4 regions of the Agrobacterium sp. 22-221-1 genome follow, and region 3 is predicted to be linked to each of the others. Evidence: riboswitches for the same ligand, from Rfam matches in the RefSeq annotation. Region 3 holds a riboswitch; each other region holds the start of a gene.
What was found. Region 3 has a riboswitch for cobalamin ahead of ACQZ5N_RS05400 (ABC transporter substrate-binding protein). Riboswitches for the same ligand answer to the same signal wherever they lie in the genome.
Positions count from the first base shown of each region.

Region 1: it holds a riboswitch for cobalamin, as region 3 does, so the genes downstream of both, nrdH (glutaredoxin-like protein NrdH) here and ACQZ5N_RS05400 (ABC transporter substrate-binding protein) in region 3, are expected to answer to the same signal.
Region 2: it holds a riboswitch for cobalamin, as region 3 does, so the genes downstream of both, ACQZ5N_RS08680 (DUF1636 family protein) here and ACQZ5N_RS05400 (ABC transporter substrate-binding protein) in region 3, are expected to answer to the same signal.
Region 4: it holds a riboswitch for cobalamin, as region 3 does, so the genes downstream of both, metE (5-methyltetrahydropteroyltriglutamate--homocysteine S-methyltransferase) here and ACQZ5N_RS05400 (ABC transporter substrate-binding protein) in region 3, are expected to answer to the same signal.

Region 1 covers NZ_JBNWCL010000007.1:312,917-317,372, reverse strand. Annotated here, with positions in the region: gene ACQZ5N_RS13840 (ABC transporter permease) at 1-649, shown strand, start outside; gene ACQZ5N_RS13835 (ATP-binding cassette domain-containing protein) at 649-1,431, shown strand; gene ACQZ5N_RS13830 (nucleoside triphosphate hydrolase) at 1,428-2,057, shown strand; cobalamin riboswitch at 2,191-2,415, shown strand; gene nrdH (glutaredoxin-like protein NrdH) at 2,672-2,893, shown strand; gene nrdI (class Ib ribonucleoside-diphosphate reductase assembly flavoprotein NrdI) at 2,906-3,304, shown strand; gene nrdE (class 1b ribonucleoside-diphosphate reductase subunit alpha) at 3,316-4,456, shown strand, end outside.
Region 2 covers NZ_JBNWCL010000004.1:276,671-281,126, forward strand. Annotated here, with positions in the region: gene cobN (cobaltochelatase subunit CobN) at 1-549, opposite strand, end outside; gene cobW (cobalamin biosynthesis protein CobW) at 552-1,589, opposite strand; gene ACQZ5N_RS08680 (DUF1636 family protein) at 1,586-2,011, opposite strand; cobalamin riboswitch at 2,133-2,347, opposite strand; gene cobO (cob(I)yrinic acid a,c-diamide adenosyltransferase) at 2,482-3,099, shown strand; gene ACQZ5N_RS08690 (cobyric acid synthase) at 3,101-4,456, shown strand, end outside.
Region 3 covers NZ_JBNWCL010000002.1:424,261-428,716, reverse strand. Annotated here, with positions in the region: gene ACQZ5N_RS05415 (2-hydroxyacid dehydrogenase) at 1-243, opposite strand, end outside; gene argE (acetylornithine deacetylase) at 267-1,391, opposite strand; gene ACQZ5N_RS05405 (GNAT family N-acetyltransferase) at 1,595-2,473, shown strand; cobalamin riboswitch at 2,513-2,747, shown strand; gene ACQZ5N_RS05400 (ABC transporter substrate-binding protein) at 2,906-3,937, shown strand; gene ACQZ5N_RS05395 (FecCD family ABC transporter permease) at 3,934-4,456, shown strand, end outside.
Region 4 covers NZ_JBNWCL010000003.1:334,850-339,305, forward strand. Annotated here, with positions in the region: gene xylF (D-xylose ABC transporter substrate-binding protein) at 1-38, shown strand, start outside; gene ACQZ5N_RS07270 (sugar ABC transporter permease) at 218-1,531, shown strand; gene ACQZ5N_RS07275 (ATP-binding cassette domain-containing protein) at 1,550-2,332, shown strand; cobalamin riboswitch at 2,394-2,605, shown strand; gene metE (5-methyltetrahydropteroyltriglutamate--homocysteine S-methyltransferase) at 2,706-4,456, shown strand, end outside.

The sequences.
Region 1 (4,456 bases), on a different contig from region 3:
CAACGGTATTCTGGTCTCGCGCATGCGCCTGCCGCCCTTCATAGTCACGCTCGGCATGTGGCAGATCGTACTGGCGACAAACTTCCTCTATTCCGCAAACGAGACGATCCGCGCCCAGGATATCGCCCAGCAGGCGCCGATCCTGCAATTCTTCGGCGCCAATATCCGAGTCGGCAGCGCGGTCTTCACCTATGGCGTCATCGCTATGGTCCTGCTCGTCGCCCTTCTCTGGTATGTGCTGAACCGCACCGCCTGGGGTCGCCACCTTTATGCTGTGGGTGACGATCCGGATGCCGCCGAACTTGCTGGTGTCAACGTCACGCGGATGCTGACCACCGTTTACACGCTGTCCGGCCTCATCTGCGCCTTCGCTGGCTGGGCCTTGATCGGCCGCATCGGCTCGGTTTCGCCGACCGCCGGTCAATTCGCCAATATCGAATCCATCACTGCGGTGGTTATCGGCGGCCTGTCGCTGTTCGGCGGGCGTGGCTCTATCATGGGCATGATCTTCGGCGCCCTGATCGTCGGTGTCTTTTCGCTTGGCCTCAGGCTTATCGGAACAGACCCGCAATGGACCTATCTGTTGATCGGCGTCCTTATCATCATGGCTGTCGCAATCGACCAGTGGATCAGAAAGGTAGCAGGCTGATGGCAAAAGAACCCATTCTCACAGCACGCAATCTCGTCAAGCGCTACGGTCGTGTGACCGCCCTCGACCATGCCGATTTCGACCTCTATCCGGGCGAAATCCTGGCGGTGATCGGTGATAACGGCGCCGGCAAATCCTCTCTCATCAAGGCGATTTCCGGTGCGGTGACACCCGATGAAGGGGAAATCCGGCTGGAAGGCCAGCCCGTCCAGTTCCGCTCGCCGATAGAGGCGCGCAAGGCCGGCATCGAGACGGTCTATCAGAACCTCGCCCTGTCACCGGCGCTTTCCATAGCCGACAATATGTTTCTCGGCCGTGAAATCCGCAAACCCGGCATTCAGGGCAGCCTGTTCCGGGCGCTGGACCGCCCGGCCATGGAAAAATTCGCCCGCGAGAAACTGTCGGAACTCGGCCTGATGACGATCCAGAACATCAACCAGGCGGTGGAAACCCTCTCCGGCGGTCAGCGTCAGGGTGTGGCTGTGGCGCGTGCAGCGGCCTTCGGCTCCAAGGTCGTCATTCTTGACGAGCCGACGGCGGCGCTTGGCGTCAAGGAAAGCCGGCGTGTTCTGGAGCTTATTCTGGATGTGCGCTCGAGAGGCCTGCCGATCGTCCTCATCTCGCACAACATGCCGCATGTCTTCGAGGTCGCGGATCGCATCCATATCCACCGGCTCGGCAAGCGCCTGTGTGTCATAAATCCGAAGGACTACTCCATGTCCGACGCCGTCGCCTTCATGACTGGCGCCAAGGAAGCGCCGAAGGAAACGCTTGCCGCATGACGCTGAAGCTTGAAACGATCGCCGAAGACGTTCTTCGGCGGGCAGAAGGTAAATTCCGTTTTATCGTCGCCATTGCCGGTCCCCCTGGGGCCGGCAAATCCACGCTGGCGGATGCCCTTTGTGATGCTTTGCTGGCACGGGGCGAAACGGCCGCCGTCCTGCCCATGGATGGCTTCCATATGGACAATGGCATCCTTGAAGAGCGGGGGCTGCTGCCGCGAAAAGGCGCGCCGGAAACATTCGACGTGCGCGGTTTCCTCGATATCGTCTGCGCCGTCCGCAAGGGCGAGCAGGAGGTGCTTGTTCCGGTTTTCGACCGCTCCCGTGAAATCGCCATAGCGTCTGCTCGTGCGGTTGCGCCGGAAACACGCTTTATCCTTGCTGAAGGCAATTATCTGCTGCTGGACGAGGCGCCGTGGACAACTCTTTCCACAAGCTTCGACCTCACCATTTTTGTAGGGCCGTCCGTCGTGGTGCTTGAGGAGAGGCTGCGGAAAAGGTGGCTGGGCTATGGTCTCGACGAGGCCCAGATCCACGCCAAACTTTTCGAAAACGATCTTCCGAACGGAAAAAGGGTGATCGAAAACGCCCGTCCCGCCGATATCCGCATCGATATCTGGGAATAGATTAACGCTTTTCTCTCTTTGGGCGGCGGCGAGCATGTGCTGTTAAGCCTTTGTTGACCATGTGTTGAATCTTTTTGATCCACAGGGCGGGGCTTTTGTGTGTCTATTCATTGACGCGAAAATTTCCTCATATACTATATGTGGTGTTCGAGGTTCTTCCGATTCGCAAGAGTCGGGAGCTAAGACGGGAATTCGGTGCGTAACGCCATCAAAGGTGAAGCAATGCCGAAACTGCCCCCGCAACTGTAAGCGGTGAGCATCGTTCCGATTTGGGTCACTGGAGCCAAAAGCTCCGGGAAGGCCGGAATAGATGTTGTGACCCGCAAGTCAGGAGACCTGCCTTGAGCGCAAACGTCCACGGGCGGGGTGTCCGGAGGAAGGTGTATGACGCAAATGATTTGCGTGCGCCCTTTTCTGCCCCCTCCAGAACAAGCTTCGGGGTGAAGTCATGCCAGTTCATTTGTTTGAGTTGCTGCGCTCGTCGGCGTAGAGAGTGATTTTACGCGGCTAAAAGCCGCGCACGCCCACCCCAATGACAGATCCATCGCCGCCCGATTGTAATTGCAATCGGCAATGTTGAGCCGTGTCCGAAACCGGCTTCGAAAGAGGAAATCATGACCGTCACCGTTTACAGCAAGCCCGCCTGCGTCCAATGCACCGCCACCTATCGCGCTCTCGACCGCATCGGCGTCCCCTATGAGATTGTCGATATTTCCGAAGATGCGGATGCGCTCGATCATGTCCGCGGTCTCGGTTACATGCAGGTTCCGGTGGTCGTTGCCGGCGAACGCCATTGGGCGGGTTTCCGGCCGGATATGATCGGCTCTATCAGCTGAGGCGGCGGGGCGATGGGCCTGATCGTCTATTATTCCAGCCGCTCTGAAAACACCCATCGTTTCCTTCTGAAACTGGGACGGCGTCTGTTTCGCCTGCCGCTCGGCGCGGAGGAAGATGTTCCCCATGTGTCTGAGCCCTATGTGCTCGTCACCCCCACCTATGGGGGCGGCGGGACGAAAGGTGCCGTGCCGAAACCGGTCATCCGGTTTTTGAACCAGCCCTCCAACCGAAATCTTATTCGCGGCGTCATCGCGGCGGGAAACACGAATTTTGGCGCAGCTTTCGCATCCGCCGGAGATATCGTCTCGCGCAAATGCGCCGTGCCGTTTCTCTATCGCTTCGAGCTTCTCGGCACGGAGGAAGATGTCGCCAACGTCAAACATGGATTGGAACGATTTTGGACACGCTGACCTCGAGCGCCATGCGCAAGGACGCCAAACAGCCGGCAGCCGCAACCCAGAAACCGCTCGATGCGGCTCTGGACTACCACGCGCTGAACGCGATGCTGAACCTTTACGACGAGAACGGAAAGATCCAGCTCGACAAGGATCGCCTGGCCGCCCGGCAATATTTCCTCCAGCACGTCAACCAGAATACCGTCTTTTTCCATAACCTCAGGGAAAAGCTCGATTATCTGGTGACTGAGGGATATTACGAACAGGAAGTGCTGGATCAGTATTCCTTCAATTTCGTCCGTGACCTCTATGACGAAGCCTATGCCCGGAAGTTCCGCTTCCCGACCTTTCTCGGCGCCTTCAAATATTACACTTCCTACACACTGAAGACCTTCGACGGAAAACGTTATCTGGAGCGTTACGAGGATCGCGTCTGCATGGTGGCGCTGGCCCTTGCGCGTGGCGATGAGCAGCTTGCCCGCAATCTGGTCGATGAAATCATTTCAGGCCGCTTCCAGCCGGCAACGCCGACCTTCCTCAACGCCGGCAAGAAGAGCCGTGGTGAGCTGGTCTCGTGTTTTCTGCTGCGTGTGGAAGACAATATGGAAAGCATTGGTCGCTCTATCAATTCGGCGCTGCAGCTTTCCAAGCGCGGTGGCGGCGTGGCGCTGTCCTTAACCAATATTCGCGAATTCGGAGCGCCGATCAAACAGATCGAAAACCAGTCTTCCGGCGTTATTCCCGTCATGAAGCTGCTGGAAGATTCTTTTTCCTATGCCAACCAGCTTGGCGCGCGCCAGGGTGCCGGCGCGGTCTATCTGCATGCCCACCACCCGGATATCATGCGCTTCCTCGATACCAAGCGCGAAAACGCCGACGAAAAAATCCGCATCAAAACCCTGTCGCTCGGCGTGGTGATCCCCGACATCACTTTCGAACTCGCCCGCAACAATGAGGATATGTATCTGTTCTCGCCCTATGACTTGGAGCGTGTCTATGGCGTGCCGTTGACCGAGATTTCGGTCAGCGAAAAATATCATGAAATGGTTGCCGACAGCCGCATCCGCAAGAAGAAGATCAAGGCGCGCGAATTCTTCCAGGTGATCGCCGAAATCCAGTTCGAGAGCGGTTACCCCTATATCATGTTCGAGGATACGGTGAACCGCG
Region 2 (4,456 bases), on a different contig from region 3:
GGGCCGGTAGAAACCGGCTTTCGGCAGCGGTTCGGCTTCAATATCCGGCCATGCCTCACCCCTTGCAAGAGCGGCGAGACCAAGGGCAAGCCGGTCCATATTCTCCTGCCCGCCCTCGCGAAAGAAGGAGAGGACCGAGGCCAAAGTCCGCCGATCGACGGTCGAGGCCGCTTCGAGTTTCTCGTCCCTTTCGCTGCACTCACCCGGCAAAAGCAGAAGCTTGATGCCGCGCCTGCGTGCAAGAATGGAAAGCTGATCGACACCGTAACGCCAGCGTTCCGCACCGCCGAGAATTCGGATAAGAATAACCCTGGCATGTTCCGCCGTCTTTTCGATCCAGAGATCGACCGACATGGGATGTCGAAGCTCGGAGAGGTTGGCGGCTGACAGGGAGGGGAGCGCACCCTCTGTTCGCCGCCAAGCCTGTTCCAGCCCGGCCAGATCGCTTGCCGAAAAAGACAGTACCACCACATCCGACCGGGGCTGGTTGAGATCAACCGGCTCGATCAGGTCGTCCAGAGACGAGGATGTGGTGGCGAGAATGTGCATCGTCAGGCGGCCAGCATCTGTTCGATCTTTTCGCGGTTGATGCCCTTTTCGCCGATGACGACGAGGCGGCTGCGGCGTTCCTCACCCGCAGCCCAAGGGCGGTCGTAATAATGGTTGACACGGCTGCCGACAGCCTGCACCTGCAGGCGCATCGGCTTTGCGGAAACCTCGATGAAGCCCTTGATGCGCAGGACATTTTCCGCAGCCGCCGTCTCGGCGATACGGGCTGCCAGCGCTTCCGGATCGGTCACGGCCGGCAGATCGATGACGAAACTGTCGAAATCGTCATGCTCGTGGTCGAGTTCACCGTCATGATGGGTACGGCGGTTTTCGATATCCTCTTCCACCGCAAGGCCAAGACCGATCAGCACGGCGGGGTCGATGGCGCCATTGGAAGCCACGACGATCTTTGCCGCCTTCGGCAGATGTTCGAGAACATGCGCCTTGGCCCTGTCCAGGCCGGCATCGTCAAGAAGATCGGCCTTGGTCAGCACGATAAGATCGGCGCAGGCGACCTGATCCTCGAAAACCTCTTCGACCGGGTCATCGTGATCGAGCGCCTCGTCATTGGCCCGTTGGGCCGCGAGTGCTTCCATGTCGTGCGCCACCTGCCCTTCGGCAAGGGCAGCGCCATCCACCACGGCCACGACGGCATCCACCGTCACGCGGCTCTTGATCGCCGGCCACTGGAAGGCCTGCACCAGCGGCTTCGGCAGGGCGAGGCCCGAGGTTTCGATGAGGATATGCTCCACCTTCGGCTGGCGGCTCAGAATCTGTTCGATGGCGGGCTGGAAATCATCCGCCACCGTGCAGCAGATGCAGCCATTGGCCAGTTCGACGATGTTTTCTTCCGGGCAGCTTTCAATACCGCAACCTTTGAGAATCTCGCCATCGATGCCGATATCGCCGAATTCGTTGACGATGATCGCCAGCCGCTTGCCGTCCAGCTTTTCGAGAAGGCCGCGCAGCAACGTGGTTTTGCCAGCCCCCAGAAAGCCGGTGACGATGGTGCAGGGAACGCGGTCCAGAAGGGTGCTCATGATCTCTCCTCGGTAAAATCGAATGGGGGAATGCGCGCCACCATGCCGCGCTTTAAGGGTTCGGGGCGGCCGCGCCAGGGCATCAAACCGTCGGGGGCGGCAGCCAGCAGCCGCGCGCCGGTCAGCAAATCTTCCGCGTCACTTATTGTCAGCCCGCCAAAAACATAGGACCAGCCATCGGTGCTGCGCAGCACGGCGCTAAGCCCGCGCTTGCAATTGGCGAGGCAGTTGACGGAACGAACGGTGACACCCGTTTCCTCCGCCTTTGCGATGACGGCATCGGCGAGGCGTGAGCCGGGGCGCGGTTCGGCATTGGGGTCGGCTTCATCGCGACAGCTTCTGCAAACGAAGACGGTCACGCCGGACGCCGTTTCGTCCTGCGTGTTTCCGCCTGCACATGAAGATGTCGCTGAAATATCCAAACCGTATCGTTTCCCGCGCCTTGCAAAAAAATCTCGGGGGTGCGGATGTCGAATACGGTAAGCGGACAGGCGCAAACCGGATGTTCGATCTAACCGACTGACCGGAGCACCCCGCCCGGCAGACGTTTTTCCTGAAACGGCAGGTCTCCTGGCTCGCGGCTTTACACCCTGACACCGCCTTCCCGAACCCGTTGAGGTGTCCAGTGGCTTTACGGTGCGGGCTTACCGCTTACAGTTGCGGGGGCAGCCACGGAATGACCCGGTAGTCGGGCTGGAACCGTGTTCCCTCTTAGCTTTTCCCGTTGCCGGGAAAAGACCGTCAGTCCGTTACCCTTAGGCTGAACGGGCGTGAGGGTCAATGCCGCGGCCCTGTGGCCCGCACATTGCCGGGTGCGGCAAATTGGGTATAGTCGCCGCTCCGAACGGCGGGGGCACCGGGTCCCGCACCGCTGGATGAAAAGGAAAACGCGATGACACGCGACATCAGCGACAGCGAAGCCGAACGTCACCGGCAGAAAATGGTCAACCGCAAGACGGTGCAGGACGCCGAGGTTGCGGAAAAGACCATCGAAAAAGGTCTGCTGATGATCAATACCGGCCCGGGCAAGGGCAAATCCACCGCCGCTTTCGGTCTTGCCCTGCGCATGCTCGGCACCGGGCGGCGGGTCGGTGTCGTTCAATTCATCAAGGGCGCATGGTCGACGGGAGAACAGCAGGCGCTGACTTTGTTCGGCGACAGGGTCGTGTGGCGCACCATGGGCGAAGGGTTCACCTGGGACACACAGGATTTGAAACGCGACGTCGCAGCGGCGGCAAAGGCCTGGGAAGAAGCCAAGGTACTGATGGCCGACGAGACCATCGGCCTGCTGATCCTCGATGAGCTGAATATCGCGCTCCGTTACGATTACCTGCCGCTGGAAGAGGTGGTCGAAACGCTTTCTAGCCGCAGGCCCGATCTGCATGTCATCGTTACCGGCCGCAACGCCAAGCAACCGCTCATCGACGCGGCTGATATGGTGACGGAAATGACCCTCGTGAAACATCACTTCAAGGCGGGCGTGAAGGCGCAGGCGGGGATAGAATTCTGACATGGCTGCACGTGTGCTGATGTTTCAGGGAACCGGCTCGGATGTCGGCAAATCGCTGATGGTGGCCGGCCTTGCCCGTGCCTTCGTCAAGCGCGGCCTGTCCGTCATGCCGTTCAAACCGCAGAACATGTCGAACAATGCGGCGGTCACCGCCGATGGCGGCGAGATTGGCCGCGCGCAGGCGCTGCAGGCACGGGCGGCGGGCGTGCCGCTTTCCGTGCACATGAACCCGGTGCTCCTGAAGCCACAGAGCGAGACCGGCGCACAGGTGGTGGTGCAGGGCAAGATCGCCGGAAATGCCAAAGCGGCCGATTATCAGCACATGAAGGCCGGGCTGATGCCGCGCGTGCTCGAAAGCTTCAACCGCCTGAAACAACAGGCCGATCTGGTGCTGGTGGAAGGCGCGGGCAGCGCCTCAGAAATCAACCTGCGTGCCAATGACATCGCCAATATGGGTTTTGCGAGAGCTGCGGACGCGCCTGTGATCCTGATCGGCGATATCGACCGGGGCGGCGTCATCGCCAGCCTCGTCGGCACCAAAGTCGTGCTCGAAGCTGAAGACGCGGCGATGATCGAAGGTTTCATCGTCAATCGCTTTCGCGGCGACCCGGCCCTGTTTTCGGACGGCATGCGGATAATTGAGGAAAAGACCGACTGGGCCTCCATCGGGCTCCTGCCGCATTTTGCCGACGCCGCTAAGTTGCCGGCAGAGGATGCTCTCGGGCTTTCCGGCCCGGCTGAGCGGAAACCTAGCGCAAAGATCCGCATCGCCGTGCCGATCCTGCCGCATATTTCCAATTTCGACGATCTCGATCCGCTGGACATGGAACCGGATGTCGAGCTCATCCGCGTGCGGCCGGGCGAAACCATTCCCGCCGATTGCCGACTGGTACTGCTTTGCGGCTCGAAAACCACCATCGCCGATCTTGCCGTGCTGAAAAATACAGGGCTCGACATCGATATCAAGGCGCATGTGAGACGCGGCGGCTATGTTCTGGGCCTCTGCGGCGGATACCAGATGCTTGGAAAAACCGTTGCCGATCCCGAAGGCATCGAAGGACCGCCGGCAACAGTCGACGGGCTCGGCCTGCTGGATGTCGACACTGTTCTGACGGGGGACAAAAGGCTGGTTTCCGTTACAGGGAAAAGTTTCGACGGTGTTGATTTATCCGGCTATGAAATGCATGTCGGTGAAACCACGCGCGGAACCGACAGCCTGCCTTTTTCGAAAATTGATGGGCATGAAGACGGCGCTGTGTCGCCTGACGGCCGCATCTTCGGCACCTATATTCACGGCCTGTTTTCGGATGACCGCCAACGCGGCGCGTGGCTTGAGCGGCTTGGCGGACAGAACACG
Region 3 (4,456 bases):
TTTTACATGCGCAGGGACGGTGTCGATGTGAAATTGATCGACGCCCGCACCGATGGAAAACAGGATTTCGAGATTGCGGTAGCGGCCGATATCATCAGGCACGGTCCAGGTGATGAGGTATCGAACCGCATTCGGATCGACGCTTTCGGCATTCATCGAAAAGGGCAGTTCCGGCAGCTCGCGGGCCAGAGCCTGCCGGAAAATCTCGCCGCGCTTCGCGTCGGAATTGAAGAAGAAAGTCATCTGAAATCCGTGGTTCCGAAGGTTTAAACCGTGCAGCGGTTCGCCAGTGTTTCCAGCATTGACTGGCAGGCCGACAGTTCGCCGGCCGTTATGAATTCGTCCGGTTTGTGGGCGCGGCCGATATCGCCCGGGCCGCAGATGATGGCGTCGATGCCGGCCGCCTGAAAAAGCCCGGCCTCCGTGCCATAGCTGACGGCGGCGATGCAGGGCGCGTCGGTCAATTCTTCCAGAAGCTTCACGAGCGGCGCATCGGCGGCAAGGGACAGCGCCGGATAATCGCTCATCGGCGTCCATTCTATGTCGATGCCCCTGGCGGCGAGCGCTTCGACGCCGTCGCGCACCGGCTGGAGCAGGGCGACCGGCGACACGCCAGCAATCGCCCGCGCCTCCAGTTCGATGGCGCAGAGATCGGGGATGATATTGATCGCCTGTCCGCCTTTCGCCGTGCCGATCTGCAGGGAGGAATAGGGCGGTTCGAACGTCGCTTCGAAAGGCCCCTCGGTGAGAGCCTGTGCGGTCTCGACCGCCTTTGCCATGATGCCGGTCATCAGATGAATGGCGTTCACGCCCTGATCCGGCCGCGAGGAATGGCCGGAGCGACCGCGAATGGTGATGCGTGCGGCGGCCTTGCCCTTGTGGGCGCGCACGGCGCGCAGATTGCTCGGTTCGCCGATGATCGCACCCGCCGGTTTTGCGCATAGCTCCGGCAATCGGGCGATGAGATGGGGAACGCCGCGGCAGCCCGCCTCCTCGTCATAGGAAAAGGCGATGTGAACGGGCCGCTTCAGCGCCATGCGTGAAAATGCCGGTACTGCGGCGAGAACCGTGGCCAGAAACCCTTTCATGTCGGTGGTTCCGCGTCCGTAGAGGCGCTCGCCTTCGGTTCTCAGCGTGAAGGGATCGGAGGACCATTCCGGCTCACCGGCAGGCACCACATCCATATGGCCGGACAGGATGTATCCGCTGGCATCGGTCGGGCCGAAGCTGGCAAAGAGATTGGCGCGGTCGCCCTCCGGGCCGGCAAGCAGCGATACTTTCGCGCCGTGGCTTTCCAGATAATCGGCGATCCATCCGGCGATGTCGCCATTGGCGGTTCCGACCACCGACGGGAAGCCGACAAGACGCTCCAGAATGTCGATTGCGTTCATGGCTGTCTCCGTCGCTTCAACGCCGAAAAGCTTAGAGCGGCCTGCGGCGTTTATCTGCTGAAATACGGGTGATTTCAGTAGATTGTTGTGTCCTTCCAGCGCTTTCGGAAAATTCCTGCTGACGAGGCTGGTTATCTTCGGATGTCGTGAGCTGGGCTACCGGGATCAAGGTTCCGCGCCGGAGGGAATGAGAGCCGTTTGTCATGGAGCTGCTCAAAGTCGATAGTTTCGAGTTGCGGACAGTGGATATCGCCGATGTGGAGGCCGATCATCTACATGCTTTGTCCATGGCTGTAGGATGGCGATATCACGCGAACGAATGGTGTTTCCTACGGCAGTGCGGCGTTGGCCTTGCCGCGCTTGACGAAATCGATCGCGTTGTCGCAACGGCAATGCTGTTTCCCTATGATGAGGGTTTCGCGACGGTCGGCATGGTCATCGTTTCTCCCCGTTTGCAGGGGCAGGGCGTCGCACCATGGCTGGTGGGCCAGCTCACTGCGGGTTACCCTGACGCCGCCCTGCGGTTGAACGCCACGGAAGTCTCGCGACGGCTTTTCGCACGGCTGGGTTTTGCCGGAGATACGGAAAAAGTACATCTCCTGCGCGGCAAGGCGCGCTGCCCTGCCGAGATGCCGACGCTTGGAAGAAAACAGAGAATCGAGCCGCTGTCCGAGGATCATTTGTCCGCCGTGGCGGATCTGGATCGGGCGGCTTTCGGCGTTTCGCGCCGGGGCGTCCTGCACCGCCTTCTCCGGGAAAATACGGGTTACGGCCTGTTCGAGGCCGATCGTCTTGCCGCCTTTGCATTGCGGCGTGCGGCGGGACGGGGCCATATTGTCGGTCCGGTCGTTGCCGGTGACGAGGCGGATGCGATTGCGCTGGTGAGGCGACATTTTTCCGATCTCGACGATCAGCTTGTCCGTCTCGATGCCGTGCGGGATAGCGGTCTTCTGACCGAGTTCCTGGCGCAATCCGGGCTGGTGGTGATCGAAACGCTCACCGCCATGTCGAAAGGCGCGCCGCAACCGGCAGGCTCCGGCTCCGCAAAGATTTTCGCCCTGGCGGGCCCGTCTTTGTGCTGAGGTGCGGCACTATCGCAATTGACGCCCCGCCTCTTGCCCCTTATGTGAGAAAGCGACGGTTCCTGCAGCCGAAAGGCGAAGGGATTAATAGGGAACATGGTGCGGGCGGTCTTTTTCGCCCAATGCCGTGGCTGCCCCCGCAACTGTAAGCGGATTGTCGTTCATCCCCGTGACGCTTCAAGGCGTCATGCCACTGTATTCTCCGGAATGCGGGAAGGCAGATGAGTGACGCAAATCCGTGAGCCAGGAGACCTGCCGTCGAAATATAAACCATCGTTACGGGCGGGGAAGCCCGGAGGAGGAGATTGTAATGTTATTTCATAACATTTCGTTTGCGTCCTATTGCCGTTCTCCGTACAAGACGTCCCGCTGTTGCTGCGCGTTCTGACGCCTGCTGCTCTGGAATAAGATTTACTTTCGACTGGAGAACACATGTTTCATTCTAGACGCCTGCCGGTCCATGCCGGCTTTCTGGCCGCTGCGCTTGCGGTTTTGCCTGTCGCCGCCGCCAATGCTGCCGAAACCACCTATCCCCTGACGATCAACAGCTGCGGTCAGGAGATCACCTTCAAGCAGGCACCCGCCCGCACCGTGTCCGTCGGCCAGAGCACAACCGAGGTTCTTTACCTCCTCGGCCTCGCCGACAAGGTGGTCGGCACGGCGCTGTGGATCGGTCCGGTTCTGAAGGGCTACGAAGAGGCCAATGCCAGGGTCGAGCGTCTGGCTGACAATGATCCGAGCTTCGAGGCGGTCATCGGCAAGAAGCCGGACCTCGTGACGACGCAGTTCCAGTGGCAGATCGGCCCGGAAGGCGTTGTCGGAACACCGGCGCAATTCGCCGAGCTCGGGGTTCCCGTTTATACCTCGCCCGCCGATTGCATGGGCAAGGACAATTCCGGCGGCGGCGACGGCGTGCGCAACACCGTCTTCACCATGGATCTGATCTACCAGGAAATCCGCGATCTCGCCAAAATCTTCAACGTGCAGGATCGCGGTGAAGAGGTCGTTGCCGACCTGAAGAAGCGTGAAGAAGCCGCCCGCGCCAAGATCGCCTCGGCAAATGGCAAGCTTTCTGCCGTCTTCTGGTTCTCCAGCGCCGAGCTGGATATCGATCCCTATGTGGCTGGCCGCAATGGCGCTCCCGGCTACATCATGTCCGCGCTGGGGTTGAAGAACGTCATCGAAAGCGATGAAGAATGGCCGACCGTCGGCTGGGAAACCATCGCCAAGGCAAATCCCTCCATCATCGTTGCCGGCAAGATGGATCGCCGCCGTTTCCCCGCCGATGATGTCGCCGTCAAGCTGAAGTTCCTCGCCACCGATCCCGTGGCCAGCATCATGCCCGCCGTCAAGGAAGGTCATGTGTTCGAGATGGATGCGCAGGCGATGAACCCGACCATTCGCACCATTGAAGGCATCGAAACGCTGGCCGAGGCGATTTCGGCTGCCGGCCTCGCCAAGTGAACGGTCTTTCCATCCATCTCGGCAGGGTAGGGCTGGCTTTTGCCGCGCTCGCCCTGCTGCTCGTCGCGCTGATGGCCGGGGCGGCCATCGGCGAGACCGCCATTCCTTTCGACGTCGTGGCGAAAACAATCGCCAACCGCGTCTTCCATGCGGACTATCCGCTGGAACCGCTGGATGAGGGCATTGTCTGGAGTTACCGCCTCAGCCGCGCCGTCGTCGCCGCCTGTTGCGGCGCTTCTTTGGCGCTGGCCGGGGCGGTGCTGCAATCGCTTTTGCGCAATCCGCTTGCCGATCCTTATATTCTCGGCATTTCCGCCGGCGCCTCCACCGGTGCCGTCGCTGTCGCGCTGCTTGGCTTCGGAGCGGGGTTCCTGACGATGCCGGCCGGGGCGCTCATCGGTGCCTTCGTTGCGTTTTCGCTGGTCAGTCTTCTGGCGGTGCGGGCGGGACACGGCAACAGCGCCATCATTCTGGCGGGGGTGGCCGGGTCGCAGTTGTTTAATGCCATGACCTCTTTCA
Region 4 (4,456 bases), on a different contig from region 3:
AGGGTGTGAAGGCCGGAACCGTCAAAGCCTGCGATTGATCGAATAGGTCCCGGTTCGGGCGCTGCGCCATGGTTCATGGCGCGGCGCCTTTAGAGCATTTCCAGGAAAAGTGGGCCCCGGTTTTCCGTTCGGAAATGCGCCAGAACAAAGATTTGGAGCGTTTTCGCGTTTCAGGGAAAGCGAAAACGCTCTAAGATGTGAGGAGCACCGGCAGTTCATGGCCGATATGACCCAATCCAATTCCACAACGTCGCAAAAGACGGAAAAAACAGGCTCGATAACGCGCTTCATCAACGCCACCGAGCTGGATACCAGGCTGCTCGGCATGGTCGGCGCGCTTCTTCTGATCTGGATCGGATTTCATATCCTGTCCGGCGGGCTGTTCCTGACGCCGCGAAACCTCTGGAACCTCTCCGTGCAGACCGCGTCCGTGGCCGTCATGGCGACCGGCATGGTGCTCGTCATCGTCACCCGCAATATCGACCTTTCGGTCGGGTCGATCCTCGGTTTTTCCGGCATGATCATGGGTGTCATGCAGGCGGAAATCCTGCCGCAGATCCTCGGCTTCGAACATTGGGCGACATGGATCGTCACGCTTATGGTCGGCATTCTCGTCGGCGGCGCCATCGGCATGTTGCAGGGCTCCATCATCGCCTTCCTCAACGTGCCGTCCTTCATCGTCACGCTTGGCGGTCTGCTGGTCTGGCGCGGCGGCACATGGTTCATCACCAGCGGCCGCACCGTGGCGCCGATGGATTCAACCTTCCGCCTGATGGGCGGCGGCACCAGCGGTTCGATCGGCGCGACATGGAGCTGGATCGCCGCGGTCATCGCCTGCGTCGCCATCATTGCGGTCATCCTGAACTCCCGCCATCAGCGCCGCCGTTTCGGCTTTCCGTTGCGGCCCGTCTGGGCGGAATATTTTCTGGCCGCGCTCGGTTGCCTCGTCGTCATCGGTTTCGTGGCGGTGGTCAACAGCTACCCATGGCCGGTCAACATCGCCCGCAACTATGCCGATGCCAATGGCATCGCCTGGCCTGAAGGCGGTCTGTTCATTTCGCATGGCATCGCCATTCCGGTGCTGATGGCGCTTGCCGTGGGTGCGGTCATGACCTTCATCGCCACGCGACTGCGTTTCGGGCGTTATGTCTTCGCCATCGGCGGCAATCCGGAAGCGGCCGAACTCGCCGGCATCAAGACCCGCTGGGTGACGGTGAAAATCTTCACGCTGATGGGCGTTCTGTGCGCCATCGCGGCGGCCATCTCGACCGCCCGCCTCAACGCGGCCACCAATGCCCAGGGCGAGCTGGACGAGCTTTACACCATCGCGGCGGCCGTCATCGGCGGCACCTCGCTTGCCGGCGGTGTCGGAACCATAGCGGGCGCGATGCTCGGCGCGCTCGTCATGCAGTCGCTGCAATCCGGCATGGTGCTGGTGGGCATCGATACGCCCTTCCAGCGCATCGTCGTTGGTGTGGTTCTGGTCGTCGCCGTCTGGCTCGACACCATCTACCGCGCCCGCGCCAAGTAAGAACCGAGGAGAACTCCTATGACGGACCAAGTCACGCCCCTCGTGGAAATGCGCAATATTTCCATTTCCTTCGGCGGCATCCACGCGGTGGAAAACGCCTCTGTCGATCTTTTCCCCGGTGAGGTGGTCGCCCTTCTCGGCCACAATGGCGCGGGCAAATCGACCCTTATCAAAATTCTCTCCGGCGCATACCGGCGCGATGGCGGCGATATCCTCATCAATGGCGAGGATGCGGATATCCGCAATCCCCGCGACGCCAAGAAATACGGTATCGAGACCATCTACCAGACGCTCGCCGTGGCCGACAATGTCGATGCGGCCGCCAATCTTTATCTCGGTCGCGAGCTGAAGACGAAATGGGGCACGCTTGACGATGTCGCCATGGAAGCCTCGGCCCGCGAGGTGATGGGGCGTCTCAACCCCAATTTCCGGCGGTTCAAGGAACCGGTGAAGGCGTTATCCGGCGGCCAGCGGCAGTCTGTCGCCATCGCCCGCGCCATTCTGTTCGATGCCCGCATCCTCATCATGGACGAGCCGACGGCCGCACTCGGGCCGCAGGAAACGGCGCAGGTGGGCGATCTCGTCAAGGAGCTGAAACGGCAGGGCATCGGCATCTTCCTCATCAGCCACGATATTCACGATGTCTTCGATCTGGCCGACAGGGTTTTCGTGATGAAGAACGGAAAGGTGGTGGGCCATGCCCGCACGCAGGATGTCACCAAGGACGAAGTGCTTGGCATGATCATTCTGGGCAAGGTGCCGGCCGGTGCGGTGCCGGGGCCGGGTGCGGTCGCGCTCTGAATTAGGTGAAATAAAGATATAAAGATTTCTTTATGTCTATTGACATCGTGACGCCCGTGGTGAGAAATGCGGGTGTCATGGTTCTCCGGGCCTGATTATTTCAATCCTGGAGCTAAGAGGGAATCCGGTGCGCCGACGATCGGCAAGACCGGAGCTGCCCCCGCAACTGTAAGCGGCGAGCCTTTGTCCAACACGTCACTGGGTAACCCCCGGGAAGACGGACAAAGGCGACGACCCGTAAGCCAGGAGACCTGCCAGGACAAAATAACGTCCACGGGCGGGGTGTCCCGGTGGTTGCTGCAATGGTCCGGCAAAGGCCGGGCCTGCACGCGTCCGCTTTACCCATGCCCCCACAACCAAATGGGGTATGACAATGCCAGACAAGACCATTCCAGTCGCATCGCTCGGTTTTCCGAGGATCGGACGCCATCGCGAACTGAAGTTCGCGCTTGAAGGCTTCTGGTCCGGCAAGATTTCCGAGACGGAACTGCTCGAAACCGCTGCCCGGCTGCGTGCCGAAAACTGGGCGCTTCAGCGTGAGAAGGGGATTACCCATATCCCGTCCAACGATTTCTCCCTCTACGATCATGTCCTCGATACGGCCGTGATGGTGGGCGCCATTCCATCCCTTTATGGATGGGCGGGTGGGGATGTTTCCCTCTCCAACTATTTCGCCATGGCGCGCGGCAGCCAGAGCGAAGGGCATGCAGGCTGCGGCCATGGGCATGAAGGACATTCGCATCATGGTCAGGGCGTTCCGGCGCTGGAAATGACCAAATGGTTCGACACCAACTATCACTACATGGTGCCGGAGGTTTCAGAGGATCAGCATTTCGTGCTCACCTCGCAAAAGCCGGTCGACCACTTCCTTGAGGCGAAGGCGCTCGGCATCCATACGCGTCCGGTCATTCTCGGCCCGGTCACGTTCCTGAAGCTTGCCAAGGCGCGCGAGGCAGCCTTCAAGCCTCTCGATCTGCTGGCAAGGTTGCTGCCCATCTATGAAGAGCTGCTGCGTCGCCTGCGAGCGGCCGGTGCCGACTGGGTGCAGATCGACGAGCCGGTCGCCGTGCTCGATCTTTCCGAGGGGGAGCGGCACGCGCTGGCTATAGCCTATCGGGCTTTGTCGAAGGCCGCGCCGGATTTGAAAATCTTGCTCGCCACCTATTTCGGTGGGCTTGAGGATAATCTCGAAGCCGTCGCAGCGCTTCCGGTCGCGGGCCTTCATATCGATCTGGTGCGAGCACCCGATGCGCTGGAGGCGGTGTTGAAGGCTTTGCCGGGAAATCGCGTCCTGTCGCTGGGTGTCATCGACGGCCGCAACATCTGGCGCGCTGATCTCGCTGCAATTATTACCCGATTGGAACCGGTGATCGCGGCACGCGGTGCGGCGGCGTTTCAGATCGCGCCGTCCTGCTCGCTGCTGCATGTCCCGGTCGATCTCGAACTGGAAACCGGCCTCGATGCCGATCTGAAAAGCTGGCTTTCCTTCGCCACCCAGAAGCTCGGCGAACTTGCCACGCTTGGCAGGGCTCTCGGTGAGGGCAAGGCTGCTGTCGCGACGGAACTGGAGGCTGCCTCCAAGGCCGTTGCCGCGCGTGCATCCTCGCCGAAGGTGACGGACGCCGCCGTGCAGAAGCGTATCGCGACGATTGGCGAGGCCGACAGGAAGCGGGTGAGCCCGTTTGCCGAGCGGCAGAAAGTGCAGTCGCAGGCCATTGCGCTGCCGCTTTTCCCGACGACGACCATCGGCTCCTTCCCGCAGACGCCGGAGGTGCGCAAGGCCAGATCGGCGCATTCCAAGGGCGCGCTGACGGATGCGCAATATGAAAAATTCCTGCAGAAGGAAACCGAAATGACCATTCGCTGGCAGGAGGAAATCGGTCTCGACGTTCTCGTGCATGGCGAGTTCGAGCGCAATGACATGGTGCAATATTTCGGCGAACAGCTTTCCGGTTTCGCTTTCACCCAGCATGCATGGGTGCAGAGTTACGGCTCGCGTTATGTGCGTCCACCCATTATTTTCGGCGACGTGTCGCGTCCGAAAGCGATGACGGTTCGCTGGTGGGAATATTCGCAGTCGCTCACCGACAAACCCGTCAAGGGCATGCTGACCGGGCCGGTGAC